Regions from separate parts of the Paenibacillus sp. PL2-23 genome, predicted to be linked through region 3. Evidence: a T-box and tRNA genes for the amino acid it is inferred to sense, from the RefSeq annotation. Region 3 holds a T-box; the other regions hold tRNA genes.
What was found. The T-box of region 3 lies ahead of argS (arginine--tRNA ligase). A T-box ahead of a tRNA ligase gene usually reads a tRNA of that ligase, here a tRNA-Arg.
Positions count from the first base shown of each region.

Region 1: it encodes a tRNA-Arg, which carries the amino acid that the T-box ahead of argS (arginine--tRNA ligase) is inferred to sense. The anticodon was not compared.
Region 2: it encodes a tRNA-Arg, which carries the amino acid that the T-box ahead of argS (arginine--tRNA ligase) is inferred to sense. The anticodon was not compared.
Region 4: it encodes a tRNA-Arg, which carries the amino acid that the T-box ahead of argS (arginine--tRNA ligase) is inferred to sense. The anticodon was not compared.

Region 1 covers NZ_CP162129.1:812,215-819,874, reverse strand. The annotation lists gene gpmI (2,3-bisphosphoglycerate-independent phosphoglycerate mutase) at 1-488, opposite strand, end outside; gene tpiA (triose-phosphate isomerase) at 490-1,245, opposite strand; gene pgk (phosphoglycerate kinase) at 1,292-2,476, opposite strand; gene gap (type I glyceraldehyde-3-phosphate dehydrogenase) at 2,628-3,632, opposite strand; gene AB1S56_RS03520 (sugar-binding domain-containing protein) at 3,730-4,755, opposite strand; tRNA gene AB1S56_RS03515 (tRNA-Arg) at 4,973-5,047, shown strand; gene clpP (ATP-dependent Clp endopeptidase proteolytic subunit ClpP) at 5,946-6,527, shown strand; gene AB1S56_RS03505 (HPr family phosphocarrier protein) at 7,063-7,332, opposite strand; gene whiA (DNA-binding protein WhiA) at 7,427-7,660, opposite strand, start outside.
Region 2 covers NZ_CP162129.1:5,450,620-5,458,279, reverse strand. The annotation lists gene AB1S56_RS24145 (class I SAM-dependent methyltransferase) at 221-955, shown strand; gene AB1S56_RS24140 (glyoxalase superfamily protein) at 992-1,348, opposite strand; tRNA gene AB1S56_RS24135 (tRNA-Arg) at 1,438-1,514, opposite strand; gene AB1S56_RS24130 (ATP-binding protein) at 1,583-4,657, opposite strand; gene AB1S56_RS24125 (SLC13 family permease) at 4,929-7,568, shown strand; gene AB1S56_RS24120 (adenylate/guanylate cyclase domain-containing protein) at 7,603-7,660, shown strand, end outside.
Region 3 covers NZ_CP162129.1:3,994,315-4,001,974, forward strand. The annotation lists gene AB1S56_RS17490 (adenylate/guanylate cyclase domain-containing protein) at 1-940, opposite strand, end outside; gene AB1S56_RS17495 (DUF4280 domain-containing protein) at 1,160-1,546, shown strand; gene AB1S56_RS17500 (hypothetical protein) at 1,548-3,401, shown strand; T-box leader at 3,451-3,681, shown strand; gene argS (arginine--tRNA ligase) at 3,731-5,422, shown strand; gene AB1S56_RS17510 (hypothetical protein) at 5,521-5,682, opposite strand; gene AB1S56_RS17515 (hypothetical protein) at 5,661-5,951, opposite strand; gene AB1S56_RS17520 (hypothetical protein) at 6,062-6,607, shown strand; gene AB1S56_RS17525 (hypothetical protein) at 6,585-6,983, opposite strand; gene AB1S56_RS17530 (DUF5412 family protein) at 7,047-7,613, shown strand.
Region 4 covers NZ_CP162129.1:3,804,210-3,811,869, forward strand. The annotation lists gene tig (trigger factor) at 1-407, opposite strand, end outside; gene AB1S56_RS16700 (hypothetical protein) at 497-1,372, opposite strand; tRNA gene AB1S56_RS16705 (tRNA-Arg) at 1,616-1,692, shown strand; gene AB1S56_RS16710 (anti-sigma factor) at 1,767-2,534, opposite strand; gene AB1S56_RS16715 (sigma-70 family RNA polymerase sigma factor) at 2,531-3,157, opposite strand; gene AB1S56_RS16720 (NEW3 domain-containing protein) at 3,341-4,501, shown strand; gene AB1S56_RS16725 (ABC transporter ATP-binding protein) at 4,504-5,484, shown strand; gene AB1S56_RS16730 (ABC transporter permease subunit) at 5,474-6,481, shown strand; gene AB1S56_RS16735 (spore germination protein) at 6,713-7,660, shown strand, end outside.

The sequences.
Region 1 (7,660 bases), 2.3 Mb from region 3:
TAGCCTTTGGCGCTGTCAGGCGAAACGTCGCGGCCATCCAGGAACGCATGCACATAAACCTCTGTCAGCCCTTCCTTCTTCGCGAGCTCCAGCAGCGCGAACAGGTGAGCGATGTGGCTGTGAACGCCGCCGTCGGACAGCAAGCCGTACAGATGAAGCTTCTTGCCTCTCGCCTTCACATGATTGACGGCAGCAAGCAGCGTCTCATTCTCATAGAACTCGCCTTCGCGAATCGACTTGCTGATGCGCGTCAGATCCTGGTATACGATGCGGCCCGCGCCAATGTTCAGATGGCCAACCTCGGAGTTGCCCATCTGGCCGTCAGGCAGACCAACCGCTTCACCGGAAGCCGTCAGTGTTGTGTGCGGGTATTGCGCCCAGTAACGGTCGTAATTCGGCTTGTTCGCTAGCGCAACCGCGTTGCCCGTCACGTCATTCCGAAGGCCGAAGCCGTCCAGGATAATAAGTGCTACCGGTTTGCGGGACATCTTACTTGGCCCCCTCGATCAGAGCGATGTAGGACGCAGGCTCAAGGCTTGCTCCGCCTACCAGCGCGCCGTCGATATCCGCTTGGCCGAGGTATTCCGATACGTTGTTCGGCTTCACGCTGCCGCCGTATTGGATACGAACCTTCGCCGCTACCGCTTCGTCGTACAGACCCGCAATAACAGTGCGGATATAGCCGATAACGTCTTGCGCGTCTTCGGAAGTGGAGGATTTGCCCGTACCGATCGCCCAGATTGGCTCGTAGGCAACCACAACTTCAGCCGCTTGCTCCGCGGACAGGCCTTGGAACGCACCCTCCGTCTGAACCTTGCACACTTCCTTTGTTGCGCCGGACTCACGCTCCTCCAGCTTCTCGCCTACGCAGACGATAGGTGTCAGGCCGTGCTTGAATGCCGCAACCGTCTTCTTGTTCACGATCTCGTCCGTTTCGCCGAAGTAAGCGCGGCGCTCGGAATGGCCGATAATGACGTATTTCACGCCCAGCTCCTTCAGCATGGAGCCGCTGATTTCGCCCGTGAACGCGCCATTGTCCTCAAAGTGGACGTTCTGCGCGCCGATAGCGATCGTCGTGCCTTTCGCCGCTTCCACAAGCGCAGGAAGCGCCGTGAATGGAGCGCAGATGACGCTCTCCACGCCCGCTACCTCTGCTTTGCCCTTCACTTCCGCGAAGAATGCCGTCGCTTCGGAGACGGTTTTGAACATTTTCCAGTTGCCAGCGATAATAGGTGTTCTGCTCATCTTCGGTAATCCCCCTTAAGTTTTCGAAGTTTTCGAAAGCCTCTGCTTATTTGTCGTTAAGAGCTACTACGCCCGGAAGCTGCTTGCCTTCCATGAACTCCAGGGAAGCGCCGCCGCCTGTCGAGATGAAGTCCATCTGGTCAGCCAGACCGAACTTCTCAGCCGCTGCAGCGGAATCGCCGCCGCCGATAACCGTGTAGGCCGAAGTCTCCGCAGTTGCTTGTGCTACCGCGCGCGTGCCATGGGAGAACGGCTCGATCTCGAATACGCCCATTGGTCCGTTCCATACAACCAGCTTGGAGTTTTTGATGACATCCGCATACAGCTCACGCGTTTTGGGACCGATGTCAATGCCTTCCCAGTCGGAAGGAATGCCGTCGATGCCCACGATTTGCGTGTTCGCATCCGCGCTGAAGTCATCCGTAACCACAACGTCTACAGGGATGTAGAAGTTTTTGCCCAGCTTCTTCGCTTTTTCGATGAACTCGAGCGCCAGATCCAGCTTGCTGTTGTCCACCAGGGACTTGCCAATCTCATGGCCTTGCGCTTTGAAGAACGTATAGGAGAGGCCGCCGCCGATGATGATGTTGTCGGCGATCTCCAGCATTTTGTCGATAACCGCAATTTTGTCCTTCACTTTGGAGCCGCCTACGATAGCTGTGAACGGACGCTCAGGGTTGTTCAGCGCTTTGCCCAGCACCTCAAGCTCTCTCTCCATCAGCAGACCGGACACGGCAGGCAGGATGTGCGCAATGCCTTCTGTGGAAGCATGAGCGCGGTGAGCGGCGCCGAACGCGTCGTTGACGAACAGGTCAGCCAGCTTCGCGAACGCTTTCGCCAGCTCAGGATCATTTTTCTCCTCGCCAGGATAGAAGCGTACATTCTCCAGCAGCAGGACGTCGCCATTGTTCATCGCCGCAACCTGCGTCTCGACGATATCGCCAATCGCTTCGTTCGCTTTGGCTACCGTCTTGCCCAGCAGCTCGGACAGACGCACTGCGGAAGCCGTGTGGCGCAGCTCCTCTACCACTTCACCGTTCGGACGGCCGAGATGGCTCGCCAGAATAACCTTAGCGCCCTTCTCGATCAGATAGTTAATCGTTGGCAGCGTCTCGCGGATCCGCTTGTCGTCTGTAATCTGACCGTTCTCGATTGGCACGTTGAAGTCCACACGCACGAATACGCGCTTGCCCGCCAGCTCTGCTACGTCGCGAATACTCTTCTTGTTCATCGTAAAATCCTCCCCGAATGTGGTCTCACATAAGTAAAGGCGCCCCTTCCCTTGCATCAAGGAAGGAACGCCTAGAGGTCAGGCCCTGCGAGGGCGCAAACCAAGGGCCGAAGCTCTCCGTAAGGAGCCGCGGCCCGTCAGCTTTCTTTCCTTACAGACCTTTGCTTGCGATATATGCAGCAAGATCAACTACGCGGTTGGAATAGCCCCACTCGTTGTCGTACCAGGAAACAACCTTCACCATGTTGCCTTCAACAACCATAGTCGACAGAGCGTCGATTGTGGAGGAAGCCGGGTCGCCGTTGTAGTCGCTGGATACCAGCGGCAGCTCATTGTAGTTCAGGATGCCTTTGAGGGAAGTCTCAGAGGCTTCTTTGAATGCTGCGTTTACTTCTTCAACCGTTACGTTTACTTTCAGCTCAGCTACCAGATCCGTTACGGATACGTTAGGCGTAGGAACGCGCATAGCCATACCGTTCAGCTTGCCTTTCAGCTCAGGCAGTACCAGCGAAACAGCTTTCGCAGCGCCTGTGGAGGAAGGAATGATGTTCTCAGCTGCAGCGCGAGCGCGGCGCAGGTCTTTATGAGGAACGTCAAGCACGGATTGGTCGTTTGTGTACGAGTGAACAGTTGTCATCATACCTTTAACGATGCCGAATTTATCGTTCAATACTTTTGCGAAAGGAGCCAGACAGTTGGTTGTGCAAGACGCGTTGGAGATGATTGTGTGCGCAGCCGGATCGTATTTGTCTTCGTTAACGCCGATAACCACTGTAATATCTTCGTTTGTAGCTGGAGCGGAGATGATAACCTTCTTAGCGCCGCCTTGCAGGTGAAGCTCGGCTTTCTCCTTAGCAGTGAAGATACCTGTGGATTCAACAACGATCTCAGCGCCTACGGAGCCCCAAGGCAGGTCTGCAGGGTTGCGCTCAGCGAATACTTTGATTTCTTTGCCGTTAACAACCAGCGCGCCTTCTTTGGCTTCTACAGTAGCGTCCAGAACACCGTGAGTTGTATCGTATTTGAGCAGGTGAGCCAGCGTGTTAACGTCAGTCAGGTCGTTCACCGCTACGATCTCCACTTCAGAATTGTTCAGCGCCGCGCGGAATACGTTACGACCAATACGTCCAAAACCATTAATACCAACTTTAACCATTGTTTGTTTCCTCCTAAGCATTATTGTATTGCAAAATATATTTCAAGACGTCCGCGGCCCTTGCCGCTTCTCGTCATGATGCCTCTCTCCGCTGCCCTCAGTCCAGCAGCTTGACGATCTCAAGCGCCGCCGCTTCGTCCGTCACGAGCACGTCATTATGCCCGAAACGCATGACCGCCGCTATCGCTTCTCCCTTGCCCTGACCGCCTGCTACGCCAATAACACATTCAGTGTTCACAATATCCTCAAGTCGTAATCCTACCGTCTGCATTTTGTGAACGACAGCCCCGCTCCGGTCAAAATAAAACCCGAATGCCTCTGCCAGCGCACCGTCCGCCTTCATCGCTTCTACGACATCGAGCTCCAGCTTTCTGCGCCTCGCCATTACCATCGCGTCTCCGATCCCGTGCACCACAATGCGCGCGCTGCGGATAACGCTGACGATTTCCCTGATGTTCGGCTCTTGCATAAGCGACGCGAATGCTTCCTCGCCCAAGTGGTCCGGCACATGCAGCAGTCGATAATTGCCGCCTGTCCGCTTGGCCATCGTCGACGCCAATGTGTTGGCCTGATAGTCGAGGCTTTCGCCGAGACCGCCTCGGGCCGGCACGAACCAGATGTCCTTCATCGCCGGGGTTGGCGTCAACTGATTCGCTACGTGCGACAGGGTTGTACCGCCTGTTATAGCCACCACATCGCGGGGATGAATCTTCAACCTGAGCACCTGGCAGGCTGCGCGACCAAGCTCCCGCTTCGTCTGTACCGACGTTTCGGAATCGCCCTGCACAATAACAACCTGGGATAGACCGAACGCTGCGCGAAGCCTCTCCTCCAGCTCGGACAAGCCGAACATCGACTTGTAGAGCGGCTCAAGCTGCTCCAGCATGCTCCGTCCACGCTCACTGATTCGCATTCCTGCGGAGTCAATCTCCAACAGGCCTTGCTCTTTCAAAAATTCGGTTTCCGCCCGGAGCACCCTCTCCGTCATATCCAGCGCGTTCGCCAGCGTCCGACGTCCGATTGTGTCCGATAGCATGACCTGATGCAGGATCATATACCGCTTCCGCATGACCTCCAGAAGATCCGGCACAAGCTGCTGCTGCAGTTCAATGAGCTCTCGCATCTTCCTTCACTCCATCAGTCAACTGGGACTGAATACGTCCCATATGTTCCTTTTTAGTCCCACTTCTATATTACTGGAATTGCGCCTTCCCCGCAAGTGCCCCAGCACATATGAAAGCGATTACTGTCACGATTTTCACAATTTTAATTTTGCTTACCCGCTTGCTTTCATCCGCCGAATGTCATATAATCATTTTTGCTACTGTTTTTTTGTTTATGCGCCCGTGGTCCAATGGATATGACGTAGGCCTCCGGAGCCTGAGATCTAGGTTCGATTCCTAGCGGGCGCGCCAACTTAACGAATACGTACAGCCGTTCAGCGAAAAAAGCTGAGCGGCTTTTTTGTAGGCATTTTACATAAGCAATCTTATACACAGCTATCTACACAAGTTAATCCAATAATAATTGTTGCGTTAGACGTGTGACTATCGATGGACGGGAGGGCTGGTGCGGTGTGGCTATCAGGGGGGGCGGGAGGGCTGGTGGGCTCCATAGCCTCACGTGGGATCGTTATCGGACCTCAATTGCAGCTAATTAGCGCAATAACGATCTGACGTGTGGCTATCGCGGGCCGGGAGGGCTGGTAAGGCTCCATAACCACACGTGGGATCGTTATCGGATCTCAACTGCAGCTCATTAGCCCAATAACGATCTGACGTGTGGCTATCGATGGACGGTAGGGCTGGTGCGGCTCCATAAACACACGTGGGATCGCTATCGCATCTCAATTGCAGCTAATTAGCGCAACAACGATCTGACGTGTGGCTATCGATGGACGGTAGGGCTGGTGCGGCTCCATAACCACACGTGGGATCGCTATCAGATCTTCATCGCAGCTATTTAGCGCAATAACGAACTGACGTGTGGCTATCGATGGACGGTAGGGCTGGTGCGGCTCCATAACCACACGTGGGATCGCTATCAGATCTTCATCGCAGCTATTTAGCGCAATAACGATCAGACGTGTGGCTATCGGGGGAGAACCCCCCATTGCCTGTATTTTAGAAGAAGGATATTCTTTGACCATCTTTGACTTTTTCGTTTGAATGGGCTATTATAGGGATACACTTTTTGGAGTGGAAACTTGCGGATATACGCTTGCTTTCGAAGCTGCGTTTGCTTCGCAAACACTAAGCCTATGCTTTCGAAGCCTCGTTTGCTTCGCAAACACTTAAGGAGGATTGGTTAAGAATGAATTTTGTGCCTATGGTAATCGAGCAAAGCAACCGCGGGGAACGTTCGTACGACATTTACTCCCGCCTGCTGAAGGACCGCATTATCTTCCTTGGTTCAGGTGTGAATGACGTGGTGGCCAATTCCATCATCGCTCAGATGCTGTTCCTTGCTGCTGAGGATCCGGACAAAGACATTTCCTTGTACATCAACAGCCCCGGCGGCTCCATTACAGCCGGCATGGCTATCTACGATACGATGCAATACATCAAGCCGGACGTGTCGACGATCTGCGTAGGTATGGCCGCATCAATGGGCGCATTCCTGCTGACTGCAGGCGCGAAGGGCAAACGTTACGCGCTCCCGAACAGCGAAGTGATGATTCACCAGCCGCTCGGCGGAGCCGAAGGCCAAGCAAGCGACATTGAGATCCGCGCACGCCGCATCCTGAAGATGCGCGACAAGCTCAACCATATCCTGGCGGAGCGTTCCGGCCAGCCGCTTAGCCGCATTGAGCAGGACACCGATCGCGACTACTTCATGAGCGCTGCTGAAGCCAAGGAATACGGTCTCGTCGATAAAGTTATCGAGAAGGTATAAGCTTCTCTTCTCACCAGCCGTCATCCTGGGATGACGGTTTTTTTATGCGTGCAGCCTCACATGGGATGGATGCAAACACTTATTCTTGGATGTTAGCCTGATTGAAGTTAGATCCCGTCGCTCCCAGCACCAATCCTGATATCTGAACGATCTTTCGTTCAAATTCCCTTCACATCGGGCACATCCGCACCATTTTAGACGATATTTCGTTCAAAGCGCCTCACTTCGTGCTCCTGCACCAGTTATTTGAACGATATTTCGTTCAAAACCACACACATACAGTTACTTGGTCCAGCTTTTGAACGATATTTCGTTCAATCTGCCTCACTCCCAGCCCGCGCGGCACTTATTTGAACGATTTTTCGTTCAAATCCCCTCACATCAAGCTACTCACACCCCATCCCAACTCCGTTCAGCACACAAAAAATACGCCGTTCGGCACACCCGAACCGCGCATCTATACCTGCCCTGCCAACTAAAAAAGGAAGCCCGCATGACCCGTCAGCCGGCGTCGTTACTGAGCTTCCTTCGTTGGTTATTGGTTCTCCAGCTCTTCCTTGCTGACGAGTGAGACTAAAGCGTTTACAGCCTGCTCCGAGTCCGATCCGTCCGCACTTATCGAAATTTCAGTACCTGAGCTGATCGCCAAGCTCATGATACCCATAATCGATTTCGCGTTTACTTTCTTATCGTCCTTCTCTACGAATACCTCGGAGGAGAATTTGTTCGCTTCTTGAACGAATAGCGCTGCTGGTCTCGCATGAAGCCCCGTCTTCAAACGAACGACAACCGGAAGCCTTGTCATGGAAATCATACCCCCTATATTTTACTCATACGTGAACATCCACGGAAAAAATAAGCCAATTACAATTTATTATATCATTATACAAGTCTTTGCACTAGGCAAAAGTTGTCCCACTCCGGATTTTTTCAGCTAATTCGTCAATTTTGCGGAGCCGGTGATTAACCCCTGATTTACTGACCTTGCCCCGCAGCATCTCGCCTACCTCGGTCAGGTTCAGATCGGGATGCTGAAGCCGGATCTCAGCGACTTCCCGCAGCTTATCCGGCAGGCTTTCAAGCCCGACTTCCTTCTGCAGCAGCTTAATATTGTCGATCTGCCGCACCGCCGC
Region 2 (7,660 bases), 1.5 Mb from region 3:
GTTAGCAGCACTCGGCTTCTTTATAGGTATGATAACACAATTGGAAAAAGAAGTGAACTTTAAATAATGGTTATTGACATGTAAATACAATAAGAAAATGAACGAAAATCAAACATATATAAAAGCGAATATGGGCATTTGCGTTATAATATGGTGCAATGGGAAAGACAAATGAATCATACAAGTTCGGAATAAGAACCATGACAGGAGTGCAGGATTGATGAAGCAAAACAAGTATGATGATGTGAATTTTTATTCAGCGTATAAAAAAATGCCCCGCTCAGTGAAAGGCTTAGAGGCCGCAGGGGAATGGCATGTGCTGCAAGCCTTATTGCCAGAGTTGCAAAACAAGAGTGTTCTGGATTTGGGCTGCGGTTTTGGATGGCATTGCCGGTATGCTCGGGAGCAGCAAGCAAGTTCAGTGGTCGGAGTAGATTTATCCGAAAGAATGCTTCAAAAAGCTCGTGAGCTGACGGACGACCCTATGATTACTTTTATTAAAATGCCGATTGAAGACATTCATTTCACAGAAGCGCAATTTGACGTGGTGATCAGTTCATTAGCCTTTCATTATATCGAGTCTTTTGAAGCCATCTGCCATAAGGTATATACTTGCCTGAAAGCTAAAGGGGCATTTGTATTTTCCGTTGAACATCCCATTTTTACTTGCCGAGCCGAACAAGATTGGTATTACGATGATTACAATAATCGGCTGCACTGGGCGGTCGACTCCTACCAGAATGAGGGGGTTCGTGAAACATCATTTCTAGTGGACAACGTGATTAAATATCACCGAACATTATCAACGTACATAAATCATTTAATCGACGCTGGCTTCAGCATTAGAGCGGTGAAGGAACCTGTTCCTTCAGAGGAAATGCTGCACAACATTCCTGAAATGAAGGATGAATGGCGAAGGCCCATGTTTCTGATGATATCAGCCGAAAAGTCCTGAGCCTCACCTTCAGAAGCGCTAGCGATCGCGTTGCGGTTATAGACGTGTACAAATTCGTAATTGATTTCCATCAGGATCAGTGATTGTCATCATGCGAAGTCCTTCAAGATCTTCGTGGGGAGGCTCAATGACAAGGATCTCGTGTTTGCTCAATAATTCGTTGTACCAGCTATCCACATGGGGGACGAATAAATGGATTAATCCACCGACCTGACAGTCTCCAGCATGCTCCGTCAAATAAATAGTCATGTGATCTTTGGTGATTTGAACAAAAACAGGGAAATTCGGTTCAAATCGATGTTCCCAGTCCACATGGAAGCCCAATCCCTCCACATAGAACGACTTACTTCTTTCATAATCCGTTATGCGAAATGCAGGGATTACTTTTTGCAATTTTGTAGGCCTCCCCATTTCTCCAACCAGTGTACAAATAAACCCGCTATTCGTAAGAAATAGCGGGTCAATGTGTCGAAGTATAAGTATGGCGCGCCCGATACGATTCGAACGTACGACCTGCAGTTTAGGAAACTGTCGCTCTATCCTGCTGAGCTACGGGCGCGCAACGATATACATTATAGCATCGATGCTTTTCGTGAAGCAACTCCTCTGCAGCAATAGCGAAACAGTCTAATAAGGATCAATCGCCTCACGCCGCATCGGAATGATAAAGGAGACGGTCGTGCCTTCGCCAGGCTTGCTTGCGATTCGCAGCCCCTGTCCGTAGATTTGCTTCAGTCGTCGATTCGTATTGTATAGGCCGACGCTGCCCTGGCCTGCGGAAGGGACCAGCAGTAGGGAATGAAGCTTCTCTGCTGGAATGCCAGCTCCATTATCACGAACCTCAATAAGCGCACAGCCTTCCTCCACCGTTATTCGGATGGTGACGGTGCCGCCTTTGGCGCGGCTGACAGCACCATGCTTGACGGCATTCTCGACCAGTGGCTGGATGGTCAGCGGGGGAATGAGCAGCTGCAGGTCCCGATCCGCATCCCACACAATAGACAGCCTGTCCTCAAACCGTTCCTTCTCTATATACAGATAAGCATCAACAAGCTCCAGCTCCTGGGATAGCCGCACAAGCTTGCCCGCGCTGATGAATTGATAGCTGATTCGCAGGTAGGAGGTGAAGGCCTCGCCCAGCTTGTTCATTCGCTCCAGGTCCACGCTGCTTAGCGCCAGAATGGAATTCAGGGCGTTGAAGAGGAAATGCGGCTGAATCTGGGCCTGCAACGACGCGGCCTCCATACGCAAGCCTTCGTCAACGGATTTCTTCAGCATGGTCAGCGACCAGATGCGATATTGAAGCTCTAAGGCGTCGACCGGCTTCGTTACATAATCGTTAGCTCCGGAGGAGAAGCCGGTGTATGTGTCCGTCAGCTGGCTGCGTGCGGTTAGCAGCAGGACGGGCAGCTCGGACATCGAGAACCGCTCTCTAATGCGCTTGGTCAGCTCATAGCCGGACATGCCCGGCATCATGACATCCGTAATTACCAGATCCCACTGCTCCTCATCGAGCATCGCTATAGCTTCGTCGCCTGAAGCGGCCGTGCGAAGTCGAATCGTCTCATCTGTCAGGATAGTCGTCAGCACATTCAGATTAACGGGGTCATCATCGACGGCCAGTATGGTCGTTATGCCTTGCTTATTCAGCGACAGCATAGGATGCAGTACTGAAGGATAAAGACTGCTGGCCACCTCTGTATTTCCTGTATATTGGGAAGAGTAGCCCTCTTCAAGACCGTCCCCTAAACTCGTTACGATGTCATTGGAATGTGACGCAGCGTCCAGGTTCTGAAGCTGCGAGGCGTCGGCCAGAGGCAATTGGAAGGTAAAGCTGGACCCGCGTCCTGGCTCAGAGCGCACAGTCAGCTCGCCGCCGTGCAGCTCGACCAGCTGCTTGCATATGCTAAGGCCTAGTCCAACTCCGCTGCCATTCTCTATGCCGATTGCTCCTTGCTCGTAGGGCTTGAATATACGAGACATCGTGTCCTTCTCCATCCCGACGCCGGTGTCGGCGACCTCAATGACGAGATGCTGCGATTGCACCTCGGCCCGGATAACAATGACGCCTTGCTCTGTGAATTTGATGGCATTGTGCAGCAGATTGTATATTACTTGAATGATTCTCTGCTCATCCGCCCATACCGGCGGCGTCTCTTCCTGTATATTCATCTCCAGCCGAACAGGCCGGCCCCTTAGCATGAAGTCCAGCATGCCTATGACCCCAAGCGCCACCGACTGCATCTGCAGAGGTTTTCTGTCCAGCCTGATCCGTCCATCCTGCAAGCGGGCGGCATCCAGCAGGTCGTCGAGCATACGCGACATACGGCTGCTTAACCTAATGAGAAGCTCCAAATCGGGGCCCCCTGAGCCGCCCTGTGATTCCTGGCCTCTGCGCGCCGCTGCCAACGCAATATTCATGATGCCATGCAGAGGCGTTCGCAGCTCATGAGAGGTGTTGGCAAGAAATTGATCCTTCCTGCGATCGGATTCCCTCAGCCGTTCATTCAGCTCATCCCGTTCCTTGGCATTGCGGAAGAAGCGCTTGAATCCATAAGCCGAGAAACCGACCATAGCCGCTAAAATATCAATGGGATAAAACTGAGTATCATAGGTATAAGTTTTGAAAAATATGCCGCCAAGCGCGCTAGCGATAATACTGGATAGCGCAAATAGAATATATAGCGCATCGGCTACATTCCGCTTGATCATGAGAATAATCATAACGAGACTCCATCCCAGCGGCAGCAGATAAAAGAAAGTAAAGATATGAACGCTAAACGTGTAATGGACAAGTGTAACAGGCACAACCAGAATAAAGCCGGTATAGCAGCTGAGAGCGACAGTAAAGGCCCGGAACGGGCGGGCGCTGCTGTGGGAAGCGGGTCCCGCAAATGATCTCATCAGCTTCAGGTTGAAATAAGACATCCACATGTAGGAAATCAGCCGTATCTTCATATCCCATGTGTAATTTAATGACAGCCACAGCTGGAGCAGCCTCTCATGATCCGAGATGACAAACATCGCAGCAAACAGCAGCAGGAGGAAGAAGGTGAGGAAGGGGCCCTGCTTGCCACTAAACATAAATAATAGAAAGGCGTAGAGAGCGTGGAGGAGAAATACGAAGAATACAACGAACTGAAAGCCAATGGAATAGAAGTGCTCCGTATCCACCGCGGCTTGCGATCCGAAGCGAACAGGTCCAATTAGACCGCCGTTTGACGGGTTGTCGTAATTGGCTGCTTGGATGAGCAGCTCGATTTCCTGAACACCGTTGCCGATGTAATCCGCCGTATAGGCTTTGACCTTCGGGCGGTAATCCTCAGCCCGTTCCGCAGGAAGACCAAAGAGCGCCGAACGCTCTCCATTCACCTCTACAAGGGAGGAGGTCTCGATTCGGTGGAACCAAAACACATAGGGCTGATGCAAGGGCTGATCGACCAGAATGCGAAGCCGGTAGGTTCCATAGCCGAAGGCGGGTTTCTCCTGCCCGTTTGATGGACTCCCCCAGCTGCCGGGAACCTGCAGGTATTGAGCAGAGACCGGAGACGGCAGCGCTGCAAGAGTGGCCTGGGTAAACAGCGCATTAGGGTAAAATTCCCATTCGCCATGCAGCGTAATCGTTCGCGAATGCTGGAAGTCCCAGCCGCGGAGGTCAATGACGCCTCCCACGGCCTGAGGCTGATCAGGAATCTTATTCATATCATTCCACACCCAGCGCAGCGTAAGCGACAAAGAGAGGAACAGAAGACAAAACAGCAGGTGCTTGACTATATGCTTAGTTGGATTGTTCATCATAAGAGACTAGATTCGACATTCTGGAGGATTTGTCCTGTTGCAGCAGTCGGTTTGCGCGACAGAATAGGCCACTTTTTTCACTTTTCGACAAAAAAATAACAAAAGTTAATTGAATCTTCCTTTTCGATCAGATAGGATGGAAGGAAATAGAGTGGTAAGTAGGTAGATTGTACCAATGAAGCTGACAAGCATACCCATGTTTCGAAATATGTCCAATCTGGAGCTGGCCAAGCTTGCAGGCCTCATGGAGAAGCGGCAGCTGCCCAGCGGCGAGACGCTGTTCCGGCAGGGCGACCCCGGGGACAGCATGTTCATTGTAGAGAACGGCGAAATCGAGCTGTATGTGGGCGAGAGCTCATCAGCAAGCGACGAGACGGCGCAAGAGCTGGAGCAAGTGCCAGGGCAGCAGCGGATTGCGACCATCGGCGCCGGGGATGTGCTGGGAGAGATGGCGCTGCTGACGGGCGAGCCTCGATCGGCAGCTGCCATTGCAGGGAGCGATTGCTCCTTGTTCGTCATTCACCGGGAGGTGTTTGACCGGCTGGTAGACGAGAACCCGACGTTCACCGCCTTCTTTGTGCGTCTGCTCTCTCAGCGGTTAATCGCTGCGAATGACCGGCTGAAGAAGGTGCAGGACGGCGAGGATATGCGGCTGGCCCATGAGCTGGGACAGCTGCCAGACAGAGTGCTGCGGTTCCTGGCCTGGTGCGCGGCTATTCCCGTCGCAACGAGGGGGCTGGCTCTGCATCAATTCGGGAGCGAGCTGCTGGATGAGGTGGAGCAGCATGCTTTTATGAGGCTATACATTGCCATTGATGAGGGATCGAATCAGCTTTGCCTGCAGCCTGCCTATGCCGCCAGAATGAAGGAATTCGCCAAGCGAGAGTACAGCGATGCGGAACGGGGGAGCTGGGGGCTGCAAGCGGCAGCTTATTACGAGGCAGAAGGGCAGTGGGGCCTCTTATGCCGGCTGATGAGCGGCCTTGCTTATTGGCAGGCGGCGCTGGATGCCTACGAGAAGGGCTTGGCTGCGCTCTCGAAGCCGGAGTGGGACGAACTTCATGAGGCCGTAAAGGATTGTCCGCGGCAGCAGATTGCCGGTCGCTTCGGTGTGCTGCGGGAGTACTTGCCTTACTGCGAGGCGCATGCTCCAGAGGAGGGCTTGGCCGTGCTGGAGCTGGCTCTGCATGATGGCCATGCCTTCGCGCCGCAAGAGCTGTCCGCGCTGTATGAGCGCGGTATGGAGCTATGCAGACGAACAGGACGCACGCGGCAGGCCATGGACTACATGCAGCTCGCGGAGAATGCGGCCTCCGCGAGAATGGAGTCAGAGCGTTCCCTGAGCCTTGCGAGGCAGAAGCTGCTGAGAGCCCGAAGCCAGCGTCTGGCTCAAGGGGCGGGACTGCTGGCGCTCGGAGGGAACGGAGGCTTCGTCAAAGCGTTAGCGGCTGCAGGGGCGCTGCTGTGCGTGGTGGTGTCCTTCCTGCTGGAGCCACAGGGCGATTTGACTCAGCCGGCCATTCGCTTCATCGGCATTGCGCTGGCCGCTGTGCTGCTATGGGTGTCCCGGGTCATCCCCGATTATATTGTGGCGCTCGGCATGATTCTGCTCTGGGTGCTGGGAGGCGTAGCCGCCCCGGAGGCTGCGCTGTCCGGCTACGGCTCCACGTCGTGGCTCTATATGATCGGCATTATGGCCGTCAGCGCGGTCATTACGAAGTCGGGCATTACGTATCGGTTCGCCCTGCACGCGCTTAAGCGATTCCCCTCGCATTACCGAGGGCAGCTCTGGGGCATTGTAGCGGGTGGTACGCTCATGGGACCGCTGCTTCCCTCCTCAACGGCCAAGGTATCCATCGGCGTGCCGATGGCTCAGACGCTGGCGGAGTCTATGGGGTTCGCGGAACGCAGCCGAGGCGCTGCGGGGCTGGGGCTTGTCGCCATGATGTTCTTCGGCTTCACGGCCCCCTTCGTCATGACGGGCTCTTATACGAATGTCATGGCCTATGGGCTTGCCGCCAAGGATCAGCCGGTCTCATGGCTGCAGTGGCTGCTGTACGCGCTGCCCGCGTTCCTCCTGTTCACGGCGGTTATGCTCGGGCTGCTGCTCTGGGCATTCCGCGGCATTCAGCCGCCGAAGCCGATTAAGCCGGAGGTGCTGGACGAGCAACTGTCTCTGCTGGGTCCCCTGTCCAGGGAAGAGAAGCTTGTGCTCTGGACTGTCGTAAGCTGCATTGTCGGCATGATGCTGGAGCCCCTTCACGGCATCGCCCCCGTCTGGATAATGCTGGCGGGCTTCTCTGTGCTGACCGTCAGCGGGGCGCTCGACAGGGAAAGGCTGGGCTCCGGTATGGATTGGACGTTCCTGCTGTTCCTCGGCGCCGCCTTCAGCTTCGCGGGTGTTGCGGAGCAGCTTGGCATCGCCGAATGGCTGTCGGGCTACGTGGGCGGTCCGCTCGTCGCTCTGCTGGACTCTCCGATGCTGTTCCTGCTGGCTGTGGCGCTTATTTCTTTTGGCGTAACGCTAATCGTTCGGGACGATCCAGCCGTTATATTGCTTGTGACGGCTATTGTGCCTCTGGGGGAGGCCGCGGGCATTCACCCTTGGGTGCTGGTATTTATTATTTTGCTGGCGACGGACCCGTTTTTCTTCGCTTACCAGTCTCCCACTTATCTGACGGCTTATTACAGCACAGAAGGCAAGGCTTTCACACATAAACAAGGCAGCCGGACAGCGCTTGGCTACGGCCTCGCGGTTCTGCTGATCGCGGCGCTCTGCGTGCCGTACTGGCAGTGGCTTGGACTGATTGCCTGATGACATACAGGAAGGAAGAGGGGGGAGAAGCCGCATGCGAATAAAGCTCGGAGCCATTATTGCGATACTGACGGCGCTGGCGGTATTCCTCA
Region 3 (7,660 bases):
CGTGCTCGCTTACGATCCTGTCGTCGAGCACATAATGAATGCCGCCGTCGGGGCCAAGCGACACATCCATAAGCTCCAAATATTCAGCGCCTCCCGACTGCACCGACAGCTCTTCCTCCGACAACTCCGTCCTCAGCTCGCTGTAGCCCTCCGCCTTGAAGCTGACCACCTCGTTGACGAGTCGATCAATGAAATAGAGTCGACCGTCATGCAGGCTCAGCGCTTCGGGGAAGTTCCGATTCGTCCGCTCCATGCCCTCCAGCGGATAAGCCTTTTCGCTGGTGCCGTCCTGCAGGACGCGATAGATGGAGCCTCTTTTGGTAGAATAATAGATTTGGCCCGGCTCATAACCCGTAATTTCCGACAAGTAGCGATTGTCAGGCAGCGTGAACCGATAGAGCTCCTCCGGCTGGCCTCCGCTCAACGGAATTCTGTACAGGCCCACGCTGGACTGTTCGTCTATATAGAAGTAAGCATGCTCTCCGTTCGCCTGGACCCCTCTCATCTGGCCCACTCGCAGCTTGCTTCCATTCCCTTGGAAGGCATAGAGGAGAGCCCCTTCTCGATCGCCCGAAGCATAACGATAGAGCCGCTCTTCCAGAACGTAGAGTCCGTAATCGTCCAGCACGGTATCCAGAGCGACAACCGAGCCGTCAGGCGCCGCAGCTACATCCGTAAAGCCATGGCTGCTTCCAGCCTCGGCGGGCGCTTGCCACCGGTTGATCTCCACGCTGCCCTCGTCGAACTGCAGGAGCTCACCCCTGGAGTCAGCGATCGCGAACAGCCCTCCATCACCGTTGGCCGCCGCCTTGGACAAATAGCTAAGCGCACGCTCCTTCTCGTAGGGCGGAGTGGACAGCGCCTCCTTATTGGCATAGTCAAACCATCCCAGCAGGACGGAGACGGCCAGAAGGAGCAATACTAACGGGAACTTTCGCATGAACACCATCGCTTTCCGGATTGCTTAAATTTTCTATTTCTATAGTACTACATGTTCGTGCCGATTAGCACCCTTTCTCTTACAATTTTCATCGAAAATAGCCTGAATTTGCAGGTTTTTGTTGAAGCCTCGAAGATGCGTATAGTACTATTAATAATAGTAAATATAACTAGACTTGGGAGAGGCGGATATAGAAGCCTGCTCACGGAAAGGATCGTTATGGGACAACTTGTATGCGGCGGGGCTTCCATGCAGTGCTCGTTCGGCGTTGCGCCAAGCACCTTGAACGTGCTGCCGGCGAATGCCGTCATGACCTCGCTTCCGATTGCCAATATTATGGACAATAAGCCTATGGTCAATATTTTGCCCTTCGGCATGTGCAACTCCATGGCCAACCCCGTTGTTGCAGCCGCTACCGCAGCCAAGCTTGGCGTGTTCACGCCACAGCCCTGCATTCCACTCACAGTAGCGCCATGGGCGCCGGGCTCTCCAACTGTGCTTGTCGGGAACATGCCTGCATTGAACAATTCCTCCAAGTGCATGTGCAACTGGGGCGGCGTCATCAGCATTGTGAGCCCAGGTCAAGTAACGATACAGGTGCCTTAAGATGATCGAACAACTGCTCAAGCCTATTTTCAAGCCTATCCAGCGAATGATCATCAGGCCGATCAAACGCGCCAAGACGCTGCCGAAGCGGCTGCTTGCCATGCTGCGAAAGTTTCTGGTCAGCGCCATCTTCAGTCCGCTCCGATCGCTTGACAACTATGTTCGGCTCGGCTCCTACTATATTGCGAAGAAGCTGATCGCGCTCGTTGTCGTGCTGACGCTCATCATCGTTTATTTCGGCTTCATTAATCCCCCCTCCTTTATCGACAAGCTGTTTGGACGAACACCTCAGCTCGCGGCGTCCGCAGCGGCGGCAAGCGGCTTTACCGGCATCGCAGATGTACGAAATCCAGATGGCAGCCTACTCTACGAGGGCGATATGGCGGACGGCCAATATTCGGGCCAAGGCAAGCTGTATTATCCCAGCGGCAAGCTGAAGTACAAGGGTGCTTTCGATACTGGCTTAATGGCTGGCTCCGGGGAGCTGTGGAATGAGGAAGGCCTTCTGGTGTATCGCGGAGAATTTGCGAACGATGCTTACAACGGCGCGGGTATTCTGTTCCATTCCGACGGCGTCTCGAAGAAGTACGAGGGCGCGTTCCTCGCTGGCCAATTCGAAGGAGCGGGCATGTTGTATGACGAGAATGGCAACATCCTTTATGCCGGGACCTTCGCTCAGGGGCTGTATGAAGGTCAAGGCAAGCTGTCGGACAGCGCCGGCAAGCCGGTCTACGAGGGGATGTTCATCACTGGCGTCTATGAGGGCTCCGGCAAACTGTACCATTCTGACGGGAGCGTCAGCTATGAAGGCGGCTTCGCCTCAGGGAAGAGATCCGGCACAGGCAAAGAGCTGTATCCCAACGGCTTCATTCGGTACGAGGGCAGCTTCCTGCTGGATCGCTATCATGGCGCCGGGTCCTTGTTCACCGAAGACGGCAAGCTGACTTACGCGGGCTCCTTCCTGAGCGGTGCGAAGAGCGGAATGGGCGAAGATTATACAGCCTCCGGCTCCGTTCGATATGCGGGGCAATTCGAGAATGGCGCATACAGCGGCATCGGCACCCTTCATGATGCCGACGGAGCGACGGCTTACAGGGGATTTTTCCGTGATGGGGCGGTCTATGCGGAAGGGTTCATCAATCTCTCACTGGCCAAGCTTCAGGAGACGCTGGGCGCTGCTGATCCCCCTGCCGTACAGGCGGAGCCGGTCATGCCAGCACCCGTCGCGCCAGAAGCAGAAGCGCCGCTTGAAGGTGACCCTGCGGCTGAGGCGTCAGAGGTATCCGAAGTATCCGAGGCGACGAATAACGCTGCCTCCACATCGAACGAAGCGAACAGCCAGGAAGCAGCGAACAGCAACAAATCCGAGGTCCAGACCTTGTCTGACTCGCCGGCCGTTACGGATCCAGGCTCAGCCTTGGACTCGGGAGATGCCAGCGCGGCAAGTGACAGTGCAGCACCGCCAAGCTCAGCTGCCGGCCAGCCTGCTAACGGGCTGAACCAGGACACGGTTGATGCTGTGGAAGAGCTGCCTGCTGACTCGTCCATAACGCCAGCCACGTTGGCAATGACCTACAGCTCGCTCCAATTGTCGTTCAGCCTGACCGTTGACCCTGACAATCCGGAGACCTACAACGTCGATAAGCTTGCAACCTGGAATTCCGTTGTCATGGAGCAGACGTACAAGCGGCTGACCGACGCCAAGACCGTGTTCGTCACCGAAAAGCTCGATAACGGCAGAACCAAGATCATGTTCAAGGTCGGCAGCACACTCCTCACCTTCCTCTTCAACAAGGACCAGCCCGTTCGTCTGGAGATGAGCCTTGTACAGGAGGAGCTGACTTCGGTAAGGTAGGGGCTAATATATGATCTTGATTTACTGGAAGCAGTTGCTATAATACTCTTTAACGTCATTGAACGGGACAGTACATCGTCTAACATGCGTTGCCAAGCGAGCCGGGGTGGTGAGAGCCGGTCGACGCAGACGATCGAAGAGGACCCGGGAGATGGCCTTCCGATGGGCTTGATTGCCCCTAGGAAGGTCCGATTCGGCCACGTTAAGGCTATGATAAGATCCGGCTCCTATTTGAACCGGATAACGAGAGTGGTACCACGGGCAAATCCCCGTCTCTAGCTGAGACGGGGATTTTTTGTGCATATAAACCGAATTGAGGAGGACTCAATATGAAACAAGACTTGTTAACTGAATGCCTGGCTCTCCATCTTCCACTTCCAAAGGGTGAGATCGCAGCTCTATTGGAGCATCCCCCTAACGATAGCATGGGTGATGTGGCTTTGCCTTGTTTTGTCCTGGCAAAGAAGTTAAAGATAAGCCCTGGTGACATTGCGAAGCAACTGGCCGAGCAACTGGTCCATCCCGGCTTCATTGCAGAGGCGGCCGGCCCTTATTTGAATTTCAAGCTTAACCGTCAGTTATTCGGAGAAGCACTTCTAACGAGTTCAATAGGCGATGACAGCTTCTGGCGGCCGAATATTGGTAAAGGAACAAGGGTCATCCTTGACATGTCGTCTCCGAACATCGCCAAGCCGTTTGGTATCGGGCATTTACGCTCGACGATGATCGGGAATGCGATAAGCCGCATTCTTCAGGAGACAGGCTTCGATACAGTTAACGTTAATCATCTGGGGGATTGGGGCACGCAATTCGGCAAAATGATTACTGCATATGTCAAGTGGGGCGACCCCGTCGCCATGGCTCAAAGCAACAACATTACCAAGGATTATTTGGCCCTGTACGTGAAATTCCATGAGGAGGCCGAACATCATCCGGAGCTGGAGTTGGAAGCGAGAGAATGGTTCCGCAAGCTTGAAAACGGGGACTCGCAAGCTTTACAGCTTTGGAAGGAGATGATCGGCGAGAGCCTGAAGCAGTTCGATAAGCTTTACAAACGACTTGGCGTCACGTTTGACCATGTACTGGGAGAAAGCTTCTACAATGACAAGATGGGGGCTGTTATTGAGGAGCTGCGTAAGCTGGAACTGCTGGAGGAGAGTGAAGGTGCGTTAGTAGTCCGACTGGATGAAGCCGACATGCCCCCGTGCTTGCTCGTCAAATCGGACGGCACCTCCATATATGCCACGCGGGATTTGGCAACTGCGATCTACCGCCGTAAGCAGATGAACGGAGATTTACTGCTGTACGTCGTAGGAGGCGAGCAGTCCCTTCATTTCCAACAGGTGTTCCGCGTGCTGGAGAAAATGGACGACTCGTGGCAGGGTCGCTGCCAGCACATTCCTTTCGGGCTGATGAGGATGGATGGGCAGAAAATGTCCACGCGCCGAGGCAAGGTCATGTTCCTAGAGGAAGTGCTGAATGAAGCGATAAGTCAGGCGAAAAAAATTATTGAAGCCAAAAACCCATCGCTTGCGAATAAGGAAGCTGTTGCAGAAGAGGTCGGCATTGGAGCTGTTGTATTCGGCGATCTGAAAAACACTCGTACATTGGACGTCGACTTTTCCCTCAAGGATATTCTCCAATTTGATGGCGAGACTGGACCCTATCTGCAGTACACGCATGCAAGAACCTGCAGCATACTTCGCAAGGCGGACGGGGCGGATCAAACGGAGGAATTAAACTTTTCCCTAGCGGAACATGATCATGTGTGGCCGCTACTAAAGTTAATTTCGAACTACCCTCAACGACTTCAGCAAGCAGCAGGGCGTTACGAACCGTCCATCATGGCGCGTTACCTGCTGGAGCTCGCACAGGCTTTTAATCGTTTCTACCATCATGTGAAGGTGCTGGACGGCAGCGCTCCCGAGCAAGCGTTCAAGCTGCGACTGGTACGCGCATCGTCTGAAGCCATTCGAAAGGGACTTTCGCTGCTAGGCATCAGCGCACCGGAAGAGCTGTAGAACCTATAAGTCATTTCCCGCAATGCTGCCTGTCTAGTTTAGACTTAGCCAGCGATGCGGGGAATGATTTTTGTGATTAGAATGTTAGAATAGGTCAACTACCATCCCATACGCTCTCGTAATGATTGTATTTGTGCAATATGATGACGTGCATGCCATGAATACCTTTGAACAGCTACATCTAAACTCATGTTACCGTGCGTAGGACTTTCTACCTTCCTTTTAAAATCACTTGGATTTAGTTGGATAAGCAGAGCCACAAATCTGCTATGGAGGGCTTCCAAAAGCAATATGGATGTTTCGATTGATAGGCATTCATTTCATCATCGGCTAAGTGATGAACAATTTGTTGCAAACTCCAACCTGCGTGTCGGTAAGGCGTTTTCAATTGTTCAATCTTCAAACCTTCAATCGCTTGACGAAGTTTAATGGGCATTTCAGCAATTGAATAAATAAACTGTTTACGTTGTACTTCAGTAGGTTCCTCAATCGCTGTGAATTCTCCAATTGGATAACGCATCGCATCCATTCCAACTCTCTCCTTTGTTCAAGAAATTCAAAAAAAAGCCTTGTAAAAATGTGCAACAAGCCGTTGGTTTTGAACGTTGGTATTAAAAAGCAAAAGGAGACACGATTCCAATGAAAAGCTGCCTTATTGCTATGCTCACCCTGCTTCTTTTAACCGCATGCTCAGAGGTCATAACCACTCGCTCCTATTCACCTGCCGCAGCAAGCCCGACAGCCGTAATTGAATATTCCAATTCCATATCAGCCCCTGATTCCAACATCTCCAACAATGTGGAGGATTGGACAGTCAGTCCCCTGTTTGAGTCAGGCTCCTATACCATGATTGGTGAAGAAGGCAAGCTTGGCTTCATCTATGATGACGGAGCAGCCAACCGCTTCTACGCAAATCAAACACAAAAATATATGTGGCATTTTTGGGGGACTTCCGAGAGCCTTAGCGGTTCATTAACTGTTGAGGGGACCCACAAAGAAACCGGCGAAACCATCACCGTTTTATATTCCAATGCGATTGGGGGGGCCCATAATGGAGCGGATGCTCATTTACCTTCGTTGATGTCATTGCCTTCTCCGGGACTTTGGCGACTAGACGCTTATATAGGGGACAATTTTTTTGGCCGTATTGTTGTTGAGGTAGTTAATATGGAAGCAGCCTCTTAGCAATAGAGCCAGACTGAGAGGTGTCCCCTCGCCTGCGGCGGTAAGGAAAGCTTATTCTTATTTTCCTTCCTGAAATCTCTTTTTTTTCATAATCGTAAGCGTCATTGATCTCTTTAGTGATATTGTTCTGCCCGACATAAAACCTGATTTTCGGTTCATTCACGGTAGTTGCATTGGAATGATAGGTTCTGTGCATGATATCGAAGCTAATGTTGCCTACAACAAACTTTTGATCGTATTTATCTTCTAAAAATTTCTTGAAATCTCCCTTTAATGTATAGTACTTGAGGGGATTTCCAAAAGTGAAAAAAATAAAAAAACATAAGATAAGAATGAGTGAACTGGACCCTATAACCTTTTTTGTCTTATCCATCATAATTCCCCTTTCCATTTAAATGGGATTTGAATAATTTCATCAAAGGGGTGCAGGAGGGGCTATATGTCTAACGTCTATCTGGCTGTATTGGGTTTCTTAACTTCCTTCATCACGGTTGTCCTTTTTCTGATTCTATGTATCCGTATAATAATTTCTTTAGTTAAAAAAAGCGCTTTTCCAAAAAAATTATTGATTGCAACGTTGTTAGGCGTTGTATTGACATCCTCAACCTCCTTATATAAATCGCTGTTCTTTACATTTGATCATTTGGATCGTGAATATGCCCAAAGAGGGCCGGGACCTCTAGCCTCCCCTGCTGAACAATATTCGGCTAGTGCATACTTTGAGTATTATGGCGGAGCAGCAGGCGGTGTAAATGTATGGGTCGAAGTCGTTAACAACAGTGAGAAGGATAAACCGCGGATCGTTTATTACAGCGATGCAAAAAGTGTATTTTCTATGGAGTGGGTAGATGAGGATACGCTGTCCATTATAAATCACAATCCATATAATCCTGATTCAAATAGAAGTACTCAATTAAAAATTGGTACAGAGATTTATGACGAACGTGGTTTGGCTTGTAAAAGCTTATTATTAAAAGACGAATATGAAACTTGCTATCACGATTGACCGTAATGGGTGCGAAAGTCTATCAGCGTAAACCTTCTGGAGGTGTT
Region 4 (7,660 bases), 190 kb from region 3:
TCTTCGGATACAGCAGCCTCTGTCGCTTCGATCTCCAGGCCTTTGTATTCGCCAAGGGTCACTTCAGGCTTCACTGTAACCTTCGCCACGAATTTGAAGGCTTGGCCCTTCGCGAATTGCGTCACGTCAATCTCCGGACGGTCAACAGGCTCGATCTCGTTCTCTTTAACCGCTGCCGTGTAGGCTTCCGGAAGAAGAATGTCGATAGCGTCCTGATACAGGCTCTCCACGCCGAAGCGGGATTCGAAGATGCCCCGCGGTACTTTGCCTTTGCGGAAGCCCGGAACGTTAACCTTCGCGGATACTTTCTTAAAGGCTTGATCCAGTGCTGTCGCGACTTTGTCCGCGCCGACCTCCACATCGATAGAAACGATGTTCTTGTCTATTTTTTCCCAAGTAGCTTTCATTTTATGCCTTCCCCTCCAAAAATGCGCTTATCCACACATGTTTTCACGTTACATAAACCATTCCATTATAAACAAGTTGGACAAGCATTTCAAGGCTCGCTTTGGCCGCCGCCCGTTTGCAGGAGCATAGCGACGCTGCGCAGCGTTCTGCAGGCTTGTTCATATCGGAATCTCATACTGTCGGTAATGCCGTAGGTTTCACGAATATCGTCATCATTCGCCGAACCATACACGGTCAGATGAAGCGTCAGATGAAGCGCCGCCGCGAAGCAATCCACCGTCTCCTCGCTTTCATCCAGCATCCACCTGTAGGCGGAAGTGCCATATAGAAACTGCAGGCTTTCCTTCCAAAGCTCCCGGGCGAAATGAGGCAGCGTCGGGTCGTCCACCTCGGCGACAGACTCCGTCCGCTCCTGGATTCGACCGATCGGCTCGGGGAACCCCTCCATGCTCAGCGGCGTCTGCTCGATATCCAGCGTCACCCGCTCGTCCAGCCTATCCAGATCAATCGTGCCCGCCACGCCTCGTCTTCGCAGGCACTGGAGCGCCTTGAACTGCACGATAGGATGCACCGTCGTGCCTTCCAGCCATTCCACGATCAAATCCGATACGCCGTCGTCCTCTATGTATGCCGCTCTCTCCAGCGCAAGCAGCTGCTGGTCCATCATGGGATGATGCTGCATGATATACATGACCTGGCTGATATACGCCTCGTCCTGGTTGGGCGGCCTCAGCAGCTGCTCCCGCAGCGCCGTTTCATCGTCAGAGCCGTCAGCCGGCTCTGCTTCCGCTTCATCTCCGCCCGGGAACGCCATATCGAGCCACCCCAGCAGGCTTTCCCATTCCTCGTAATGCCGCTTCTCCTGCCCTTGGCATTGGAGCAGAAAGCGCAGCAGGTTTTTGGCTTCGCGATATTGCTCTGCCTCCAGCATACGGGTCAGCTGAATCTGATACTGGTCCAGCATGCTGGGAAATAAATAAACATTGTCCTTGCCCTCGGCTTGAGGGTCACCGGGTTGTTGAGGAGTTGTAATAGTCTCACCGCCTTCGTGGTACTCCCGCCAAAATCGTCATTCGGGCAGCTGCCCTAATCTTGCGAACGATTATACCACGTGCCGGCTCCAGAAAAAAATATCGATTCTCCAATGCCTTTTTTTCAAAAAATGCTTGCATGACCTTGGTATGTCATGCTATAGTATCAATTACGCGTCCCAGTAGCTCAGTTGGATAGAGCACTCGCCTTCTAAGCGAGTTGTCGGGGGTTCGAATCCCTCCTGGGACGCCATAATATCATTTCCCTTACCTATGAACAGGCCGCCAAGCAGAGCAGAATGCTCCGCGAGGCGGTCTTTTTGCGTGTTATGGCCCCGGCACCAGCAGCATGAATCGCTGCTGGGACGGTGTCTCGCTGCCGCCCTTCGGCTCCGTGCTGAGCGCGATATGATCCGCGTAGGGCAGCAAATCGGTTTTCATGTGCAAATATCCCGCTCCGCCTGCAAACTTCACGATGCCTAAGGAATACCTGCGAGCGCCCTGAATGGCCCACGCCTGATAATCCTCCCCATCTTGTCGTGCGAGCGGGTCCAGCAGCAGAAACGCTTCCCTGCTGTCTCCGCTTAGCCAGAGATAGCCCTCCCGCGCTTCTCCTTGAGGAGCAATGCGGTAGCGGGACGTGTCTGACGCCCTTACCAATTGCAGCGCGGCAGGCTCCTGGCTCTCTACATAAGAGAGCAGATGCTCGTCTGAAGCAGACGTGAGCCGGTCCTGCGACATCAGCATCGCAACGAGTATTACGGCTGCGACAGCGGCAGAGCCGGCAAGGAGGCTTCTTCCCAGCCAGCGGCCCGCCCCCTTAAGCCGGACCCTCCGCCTAAGCGAAGCGCGGCGGCTGGGAGTCAGCTCGTAAGCTTCGGGAGCTCCGTCGTTCTTTCCCGTGGTCGGGCTGAGGAGCTGCCCCCACTCCTCGCGCAGCGCTTGGCAGCTGGCACATTCAGCCGCATGCAAGTGCAGCGCTGTCCGCCTGACGGTGTCGGCATGGCCTATCAGGGCGTCGATCCAATCCTGCTCAGTGAAGCCAGCCTCGCATGTCGTCTTGGCAGCTTCCAACTCTACTTTATCCCTGCTCATCCGCCTCCTTCCTCCCTTCCGAAGCCCTCAGCAGCCCAGCCTCGCCTCGTCAGCGATTTGCGAAGATTGTGAATGCCGTATCTGATCCACGACTTGACCGTGCCGAGCGGCACCTCCCACTCCTCTGCCAGCTCCCTATGTGTCCGATGGCGGTAATAAGCGGTTACGAGTGCATTACGCTGCTGCTCCGGTAGCTCCTCCAGCGCATCTCTGACAGCACGCCGCTCCATTGACACCAGCGTCTTCTCTTCCGGTCCCGGTTCGACCTGGAACCGCTCCGCTTCTTCCGCGTCGTGCACGACAACGGTCCGGCTGAGCTTTCTCATTCTGTCCATGCAGCGGCTCTTCGTCATCACGGCCATCCAGGCGTCTACAGAGCCCCTGTCAGGACTATACTGCCGTCCCTTGCGGATCGCCTCCAGGAAGATATCATGGCAGACATCCTCCGCCTCCATTCGGTCGCCGAGCAGTCTGCACGCAATACGCATGACAAGCGGTACGTAATGGCTGTAGAAGCGGTCGAAGGCCTCGCTGGAGCCCTCGCACATGTCGCGAAGCACGGCTGCCATCGCTGCGTTGTCCTGGCAGCCGTTCCAATGGGCATTCTCTCGATTTTGACGCACCCCGCATTCCCTCCCGAGTAGTCGAAAGTTATGTTTAATTCTTTTTTTATCAAAAAATGAACCGTTTGAAAACTCCCAAATAAATTTTAAAAAAGCGTAAATCCAACAGCCCTGTTGGATCGTAATCCGAATGAAAGGGCGCCCACAGCGCCTGCCAAAATTTCAAATCGGAGGTTGAATGCCATGCGCAAAGCATGCCGCCAGGCTTCGATCCTGGCACTTGTTATCGCTGTATTGACATTAGGGGGACTAGGGCTGTCGCCGCAAAGCGCGGAGGCCGCGAACACGCTGGAGCTGTTCACGCCGTATACCGCTGTTGACGCCGCGCCGGGAGAATCGATCTCCTACAGCATTGAACTGATGAACCGGGGGGAAGCAACCGTCAAAGCCGATATCAGCTTTCAGAACACGCCTGACGGCTGGTCCTATGAACTGACGGCGGGAGGCAGGGTGGTCAAGCAGCTGGCCGTCAAGCCAGAGAGCTCGGAAACGCTCAGCCTGAGATTGGATGTGCCGCTTCAGGTCGATAAGGGAGAATACAGCTTCACTGTGAACGCAGGCGGCGCCCAGCTCCCGCTTCGTGTGTTCGTTGCGGAGAAGGGCTCCTATACCTCGAAGCTGGAGGTCGAGCAGCCTAACATCGAGGGGCACGCGGACTCCAGCTTCACCTTCTCTGCCAAGCTTTCGAATCAAACTGCGGAAGAGCAGACCTATGCGCTTGCCGCATCGGTCGACAACGGTTGGGAGGCGCGCTTCACCTCCGGCGGGAATGGCGTCACGTCCGTAACCGTCGAGCCAAACGCTTCCCAGACGTTGTCCATTGAGCTCCTGCCCCCGGATCAGGCCAAGGCCGGCACCTACAGCGTTCCGATTATGGCCGCCAACAGCTCCACCAAAGCGGAGACGACGCTGGAGGCCGTTATTACCGGCACCTACGGCATCGCGCTGAGCACCGCTGACGATCGGCTGAATGCTGCAGTGAAGGCGGGAGGCAGCCGTTCGCTTCAGCTGGTTGTCAAAAACACCGGCACCGTCAAGCTGGAGGATGTGAGCTTGAACGCGCAGACGCCCGCTGAATGGGACGTCACCTTCGAGCCCAAAACCATCCGTTCGCTGGAGCCAGGCACAGAAGCAAGCGTTCAGGCCGTGATTCAAGCCTCCGAGCAGGCTTTGCCTGGCGATTACGCGCTGAACCTGTCGGCCGGCACCGCTCAGAAATCTGCGGACGCCGCCATCCGAGTTGCGGTGAAATCATCTACGCTGTGGGGCTGGATCGGGATTCTGATCATTGCCGCTGTAGCCGCTGGTATCTACGGCCTATTCCACAAATACGGGAGGCGTTGATCGTGGAGCAGCGCACCTATACAGAAGCCGCCGTCGAGCTGACGGGACTAACCAAAGCGTACGGCAGCCATCTAGCGGTCAACAAGCTGGACCTTACGATTCGCAAGGGTGAAGTATTCGGCTTGCTGGGACCGAACGGCGCGGGCAAAACCACAACGATTCTAATGATGCTGGGACTAACCGAGCCGACAGCCGGTACTGTGCGCGTGCTGGGTCTCGACCCGGCTCGAAGCGCGCTGGACATTAAACGCCGGATCGGCTATATGCCGGACGACCTTGGCTTCTACGAGGATCGGACCGCAATAGACAATTTGATGTACACAGCGGGGTTGAACGGCTTCTCCAGGCAAGCAGCCCAGCAGAACGCATTGGAGCTGTTGGAGCGTGTCGGCTTGTCTGGAAGCGGCAGGAAGAAGGTTGGCGCATTCTCCAGAGGGATGCGCCAGAGACTGGGACTAGCAGACGTGCTGATCAAACGTCCCGAGATGATCATTCTGGATGAGCCAACGCTCGGCATAGACCCCAAAGGCGTGCAGGAGCTGCTGGAGCTCATTACGACCCTCAGCAGGGAAGACGGCCTCACTGTGCTGCTCTCATCGCATCATCTGCAGCAAGTGCAGCAAATTTGCGATCGGGTCGGCTTGTTTGTCGGAGGGAGACTGGTCGCATGCGGCGGACTGGAGCAGCTCTCGGGCATGCTGGAGGAGGAGCACGCCGTTGTCATCGAGCTGGAGTTTGGGAATCCAAGCGAGCGCCTGAAGCCCGCCTTGCTGGCTATCCCTGGCGTTAGGGACATGAGGGAAATCGCCATGCTGCCGGACGGTCGTTTCAGGGCGGAGCTGCAATGCGACACCGACGTGACAGCCGCCGCGGCGCGAACGGCTTCCTCGGAAGCAGAGCTGTATGCCATTCATAGACGAACGTATAGTCTGGACGATGTGTATCGTCGTTTTTTTGAAGGAGGTGACACACATGCCGTTTAACGGCTTACGCGCTAGGCTGTCGGAAAGATTCTCTCTCCGCAAGGGCGGTGAATCGTCCGCCGCCGCTTTCTGGGTCATGGTGCGCAAGGAATTCGGAGATCACGTTCGAAGCTGGCGATTTGTCATTCTGATGGGCATTATTTTGCTGGCCTGCATCGGCTCTGTCTACTCAGCGGTTACCGCGCTCCGAAGCGGAGCCAACGAGGATACAAGCATGGCGTTCCTGCAAATCTTCACCTTGTCGGATGGAACCTTGCCTAACTTTATCGCGTTTGTCACGTTTCTCGGTCCGCTCATGGGCATCGCTCTCGGCTTTGACGCCGTGAACGCGGAACGCAGCAGAGGCACACTTAGCCGTCTGATCTCCCAGCCCATTTACCGGGACGATCTGCTGAAGGCGAAATTTGTGTCCACGCTGCTCGTCATTACGGTCGCTATATTCGCGCTTGGGCTGCTTGTTATGGGGCTTGGCCTTATTGTAATCGGCTATCCGCCGACGCCGGAGCAATTTCTGCGGGTGCTGCTCTTTCTGATCACGTCCGTTGTCTATATCGGCTTCTGGCTCAATCTGTCCATCCTGTTTTCGGTCCGATTCCGGCAGGCGACCACCTCGGCGCTTGCGGGCCTCGCGATTTGGATATTTTTCACCGTATTCTATGGCATGCTCCTGAACCTCGTCGCCAAAGGCGCCGCTCCGTCGGAAAATGCGGGCGCAGAAGCTGTGATGCGCTATCAGGAGCTTATTCTATCGCTCAACAGACTGTCCCCGTCCGAGCTGTTCAATGAGGCCAACACCACTCTTCTTATGCCTAGCGTGCGGTCTCTCGGACCGCTGACCATGGAGCAAGTGGTGGGCGCTCTGCCTTCACCGCTGCCCCTTGGCCAGAGTCTGCTGCTTGTCTGGCCGCAGCTTACGGGTATGCTGTCCGCCACGATGATCTGCTTCGGCCTGTCCTATCTGCTCTTCATGCGTCAGGAGATCCGTTCGCGCTCTTGATTTCGCCTAAGCCGGCCCTACTGGGGCCGGCTGCTCTTTTAGACCCCTCCAACCTTATCCACCGCCGCCCCGGCGATTCGGACCGCCGATTATATCGTGTATAACCAATAACTGCATAATATTGGACCACATTCTTCATACTAATCCCAAATCGAACCAGACTAGGGGTGGTCATCCATGTGTCTCATGTGTCCGGATCAAATGGGCAGCTCAACTCCGAGCAGTACACCTGTGCAAGGAACAGCTCAGCCGGAGACCAAGGGATATGAGGCGGACGCTGGCACGCCCAAGCAGCCGATATCGGATGTATTGGGGGATAATATCAGCCAGCTGGAAGCTATCTTCTCCAGAAACGCTGATATCGTATTCCGGCATTGGAGCTACGGCCCGGAGCTCCAGCATTCGGCATGCTCCGTCTATTATGAAACCCTGATGCAAGGCGAAATTATCAATTATATGAAAAGCTCCTTGCAGGATCTTGTCGCTCACGAGGTCGGCCCCGCTACGACGATTACGCCGGAGAATGTCATTTCCTTCTTCGAGCATCAAGGGGTTTCCGAGAAAAAGGCCGATCTGCTGGATGACCTGCATCAAGCTGTGTTTCATATATCTTCGGGCAACTTTGTTATTTTCTTCAATGAATGGAACAAGGCTCTGGTCTATCAATCGCTGACCATGGAGTCGCGGCAGGTATCAGAGCCCACCAATGAATCCGTTATTCAGGGACCTCGGGAAAGCACCGTTGAGAACCTGCAAAAAAATGTAGGGCTTCTCCGCATGCGTCTCAAGACGCCGGATTTCAAAACCGTAGCGTTGTATGCGGGGGGGAAAACTCAAACACGGATTATTTACGGCTATGTGGAGGGCGCCGCGGATCCCGAAATGCTGAAGGAATTCGAGAAGAGAATCCAAAAAGCAGCCGAGATGGAAATATTGGAGACCTCCTACATTGAGCAGCTAATTGAGGATTCAACCTGGTCTCCCTTCCCGCAGCATCGTTATACGGAACGTCCCGATACGGCAGTAGCGGCCATGTTGGATGGCAAGATCGCCGTGCTTACACAAGGGACGGGAAGCATTCTATTATGTCCGGGAATGTTCCCGGAATTTTTCCAATCAAGCGAAGATTATTATCAGAGAACCGTGTACTCCAGCATGATCCGCTTCCTGCGCATCATT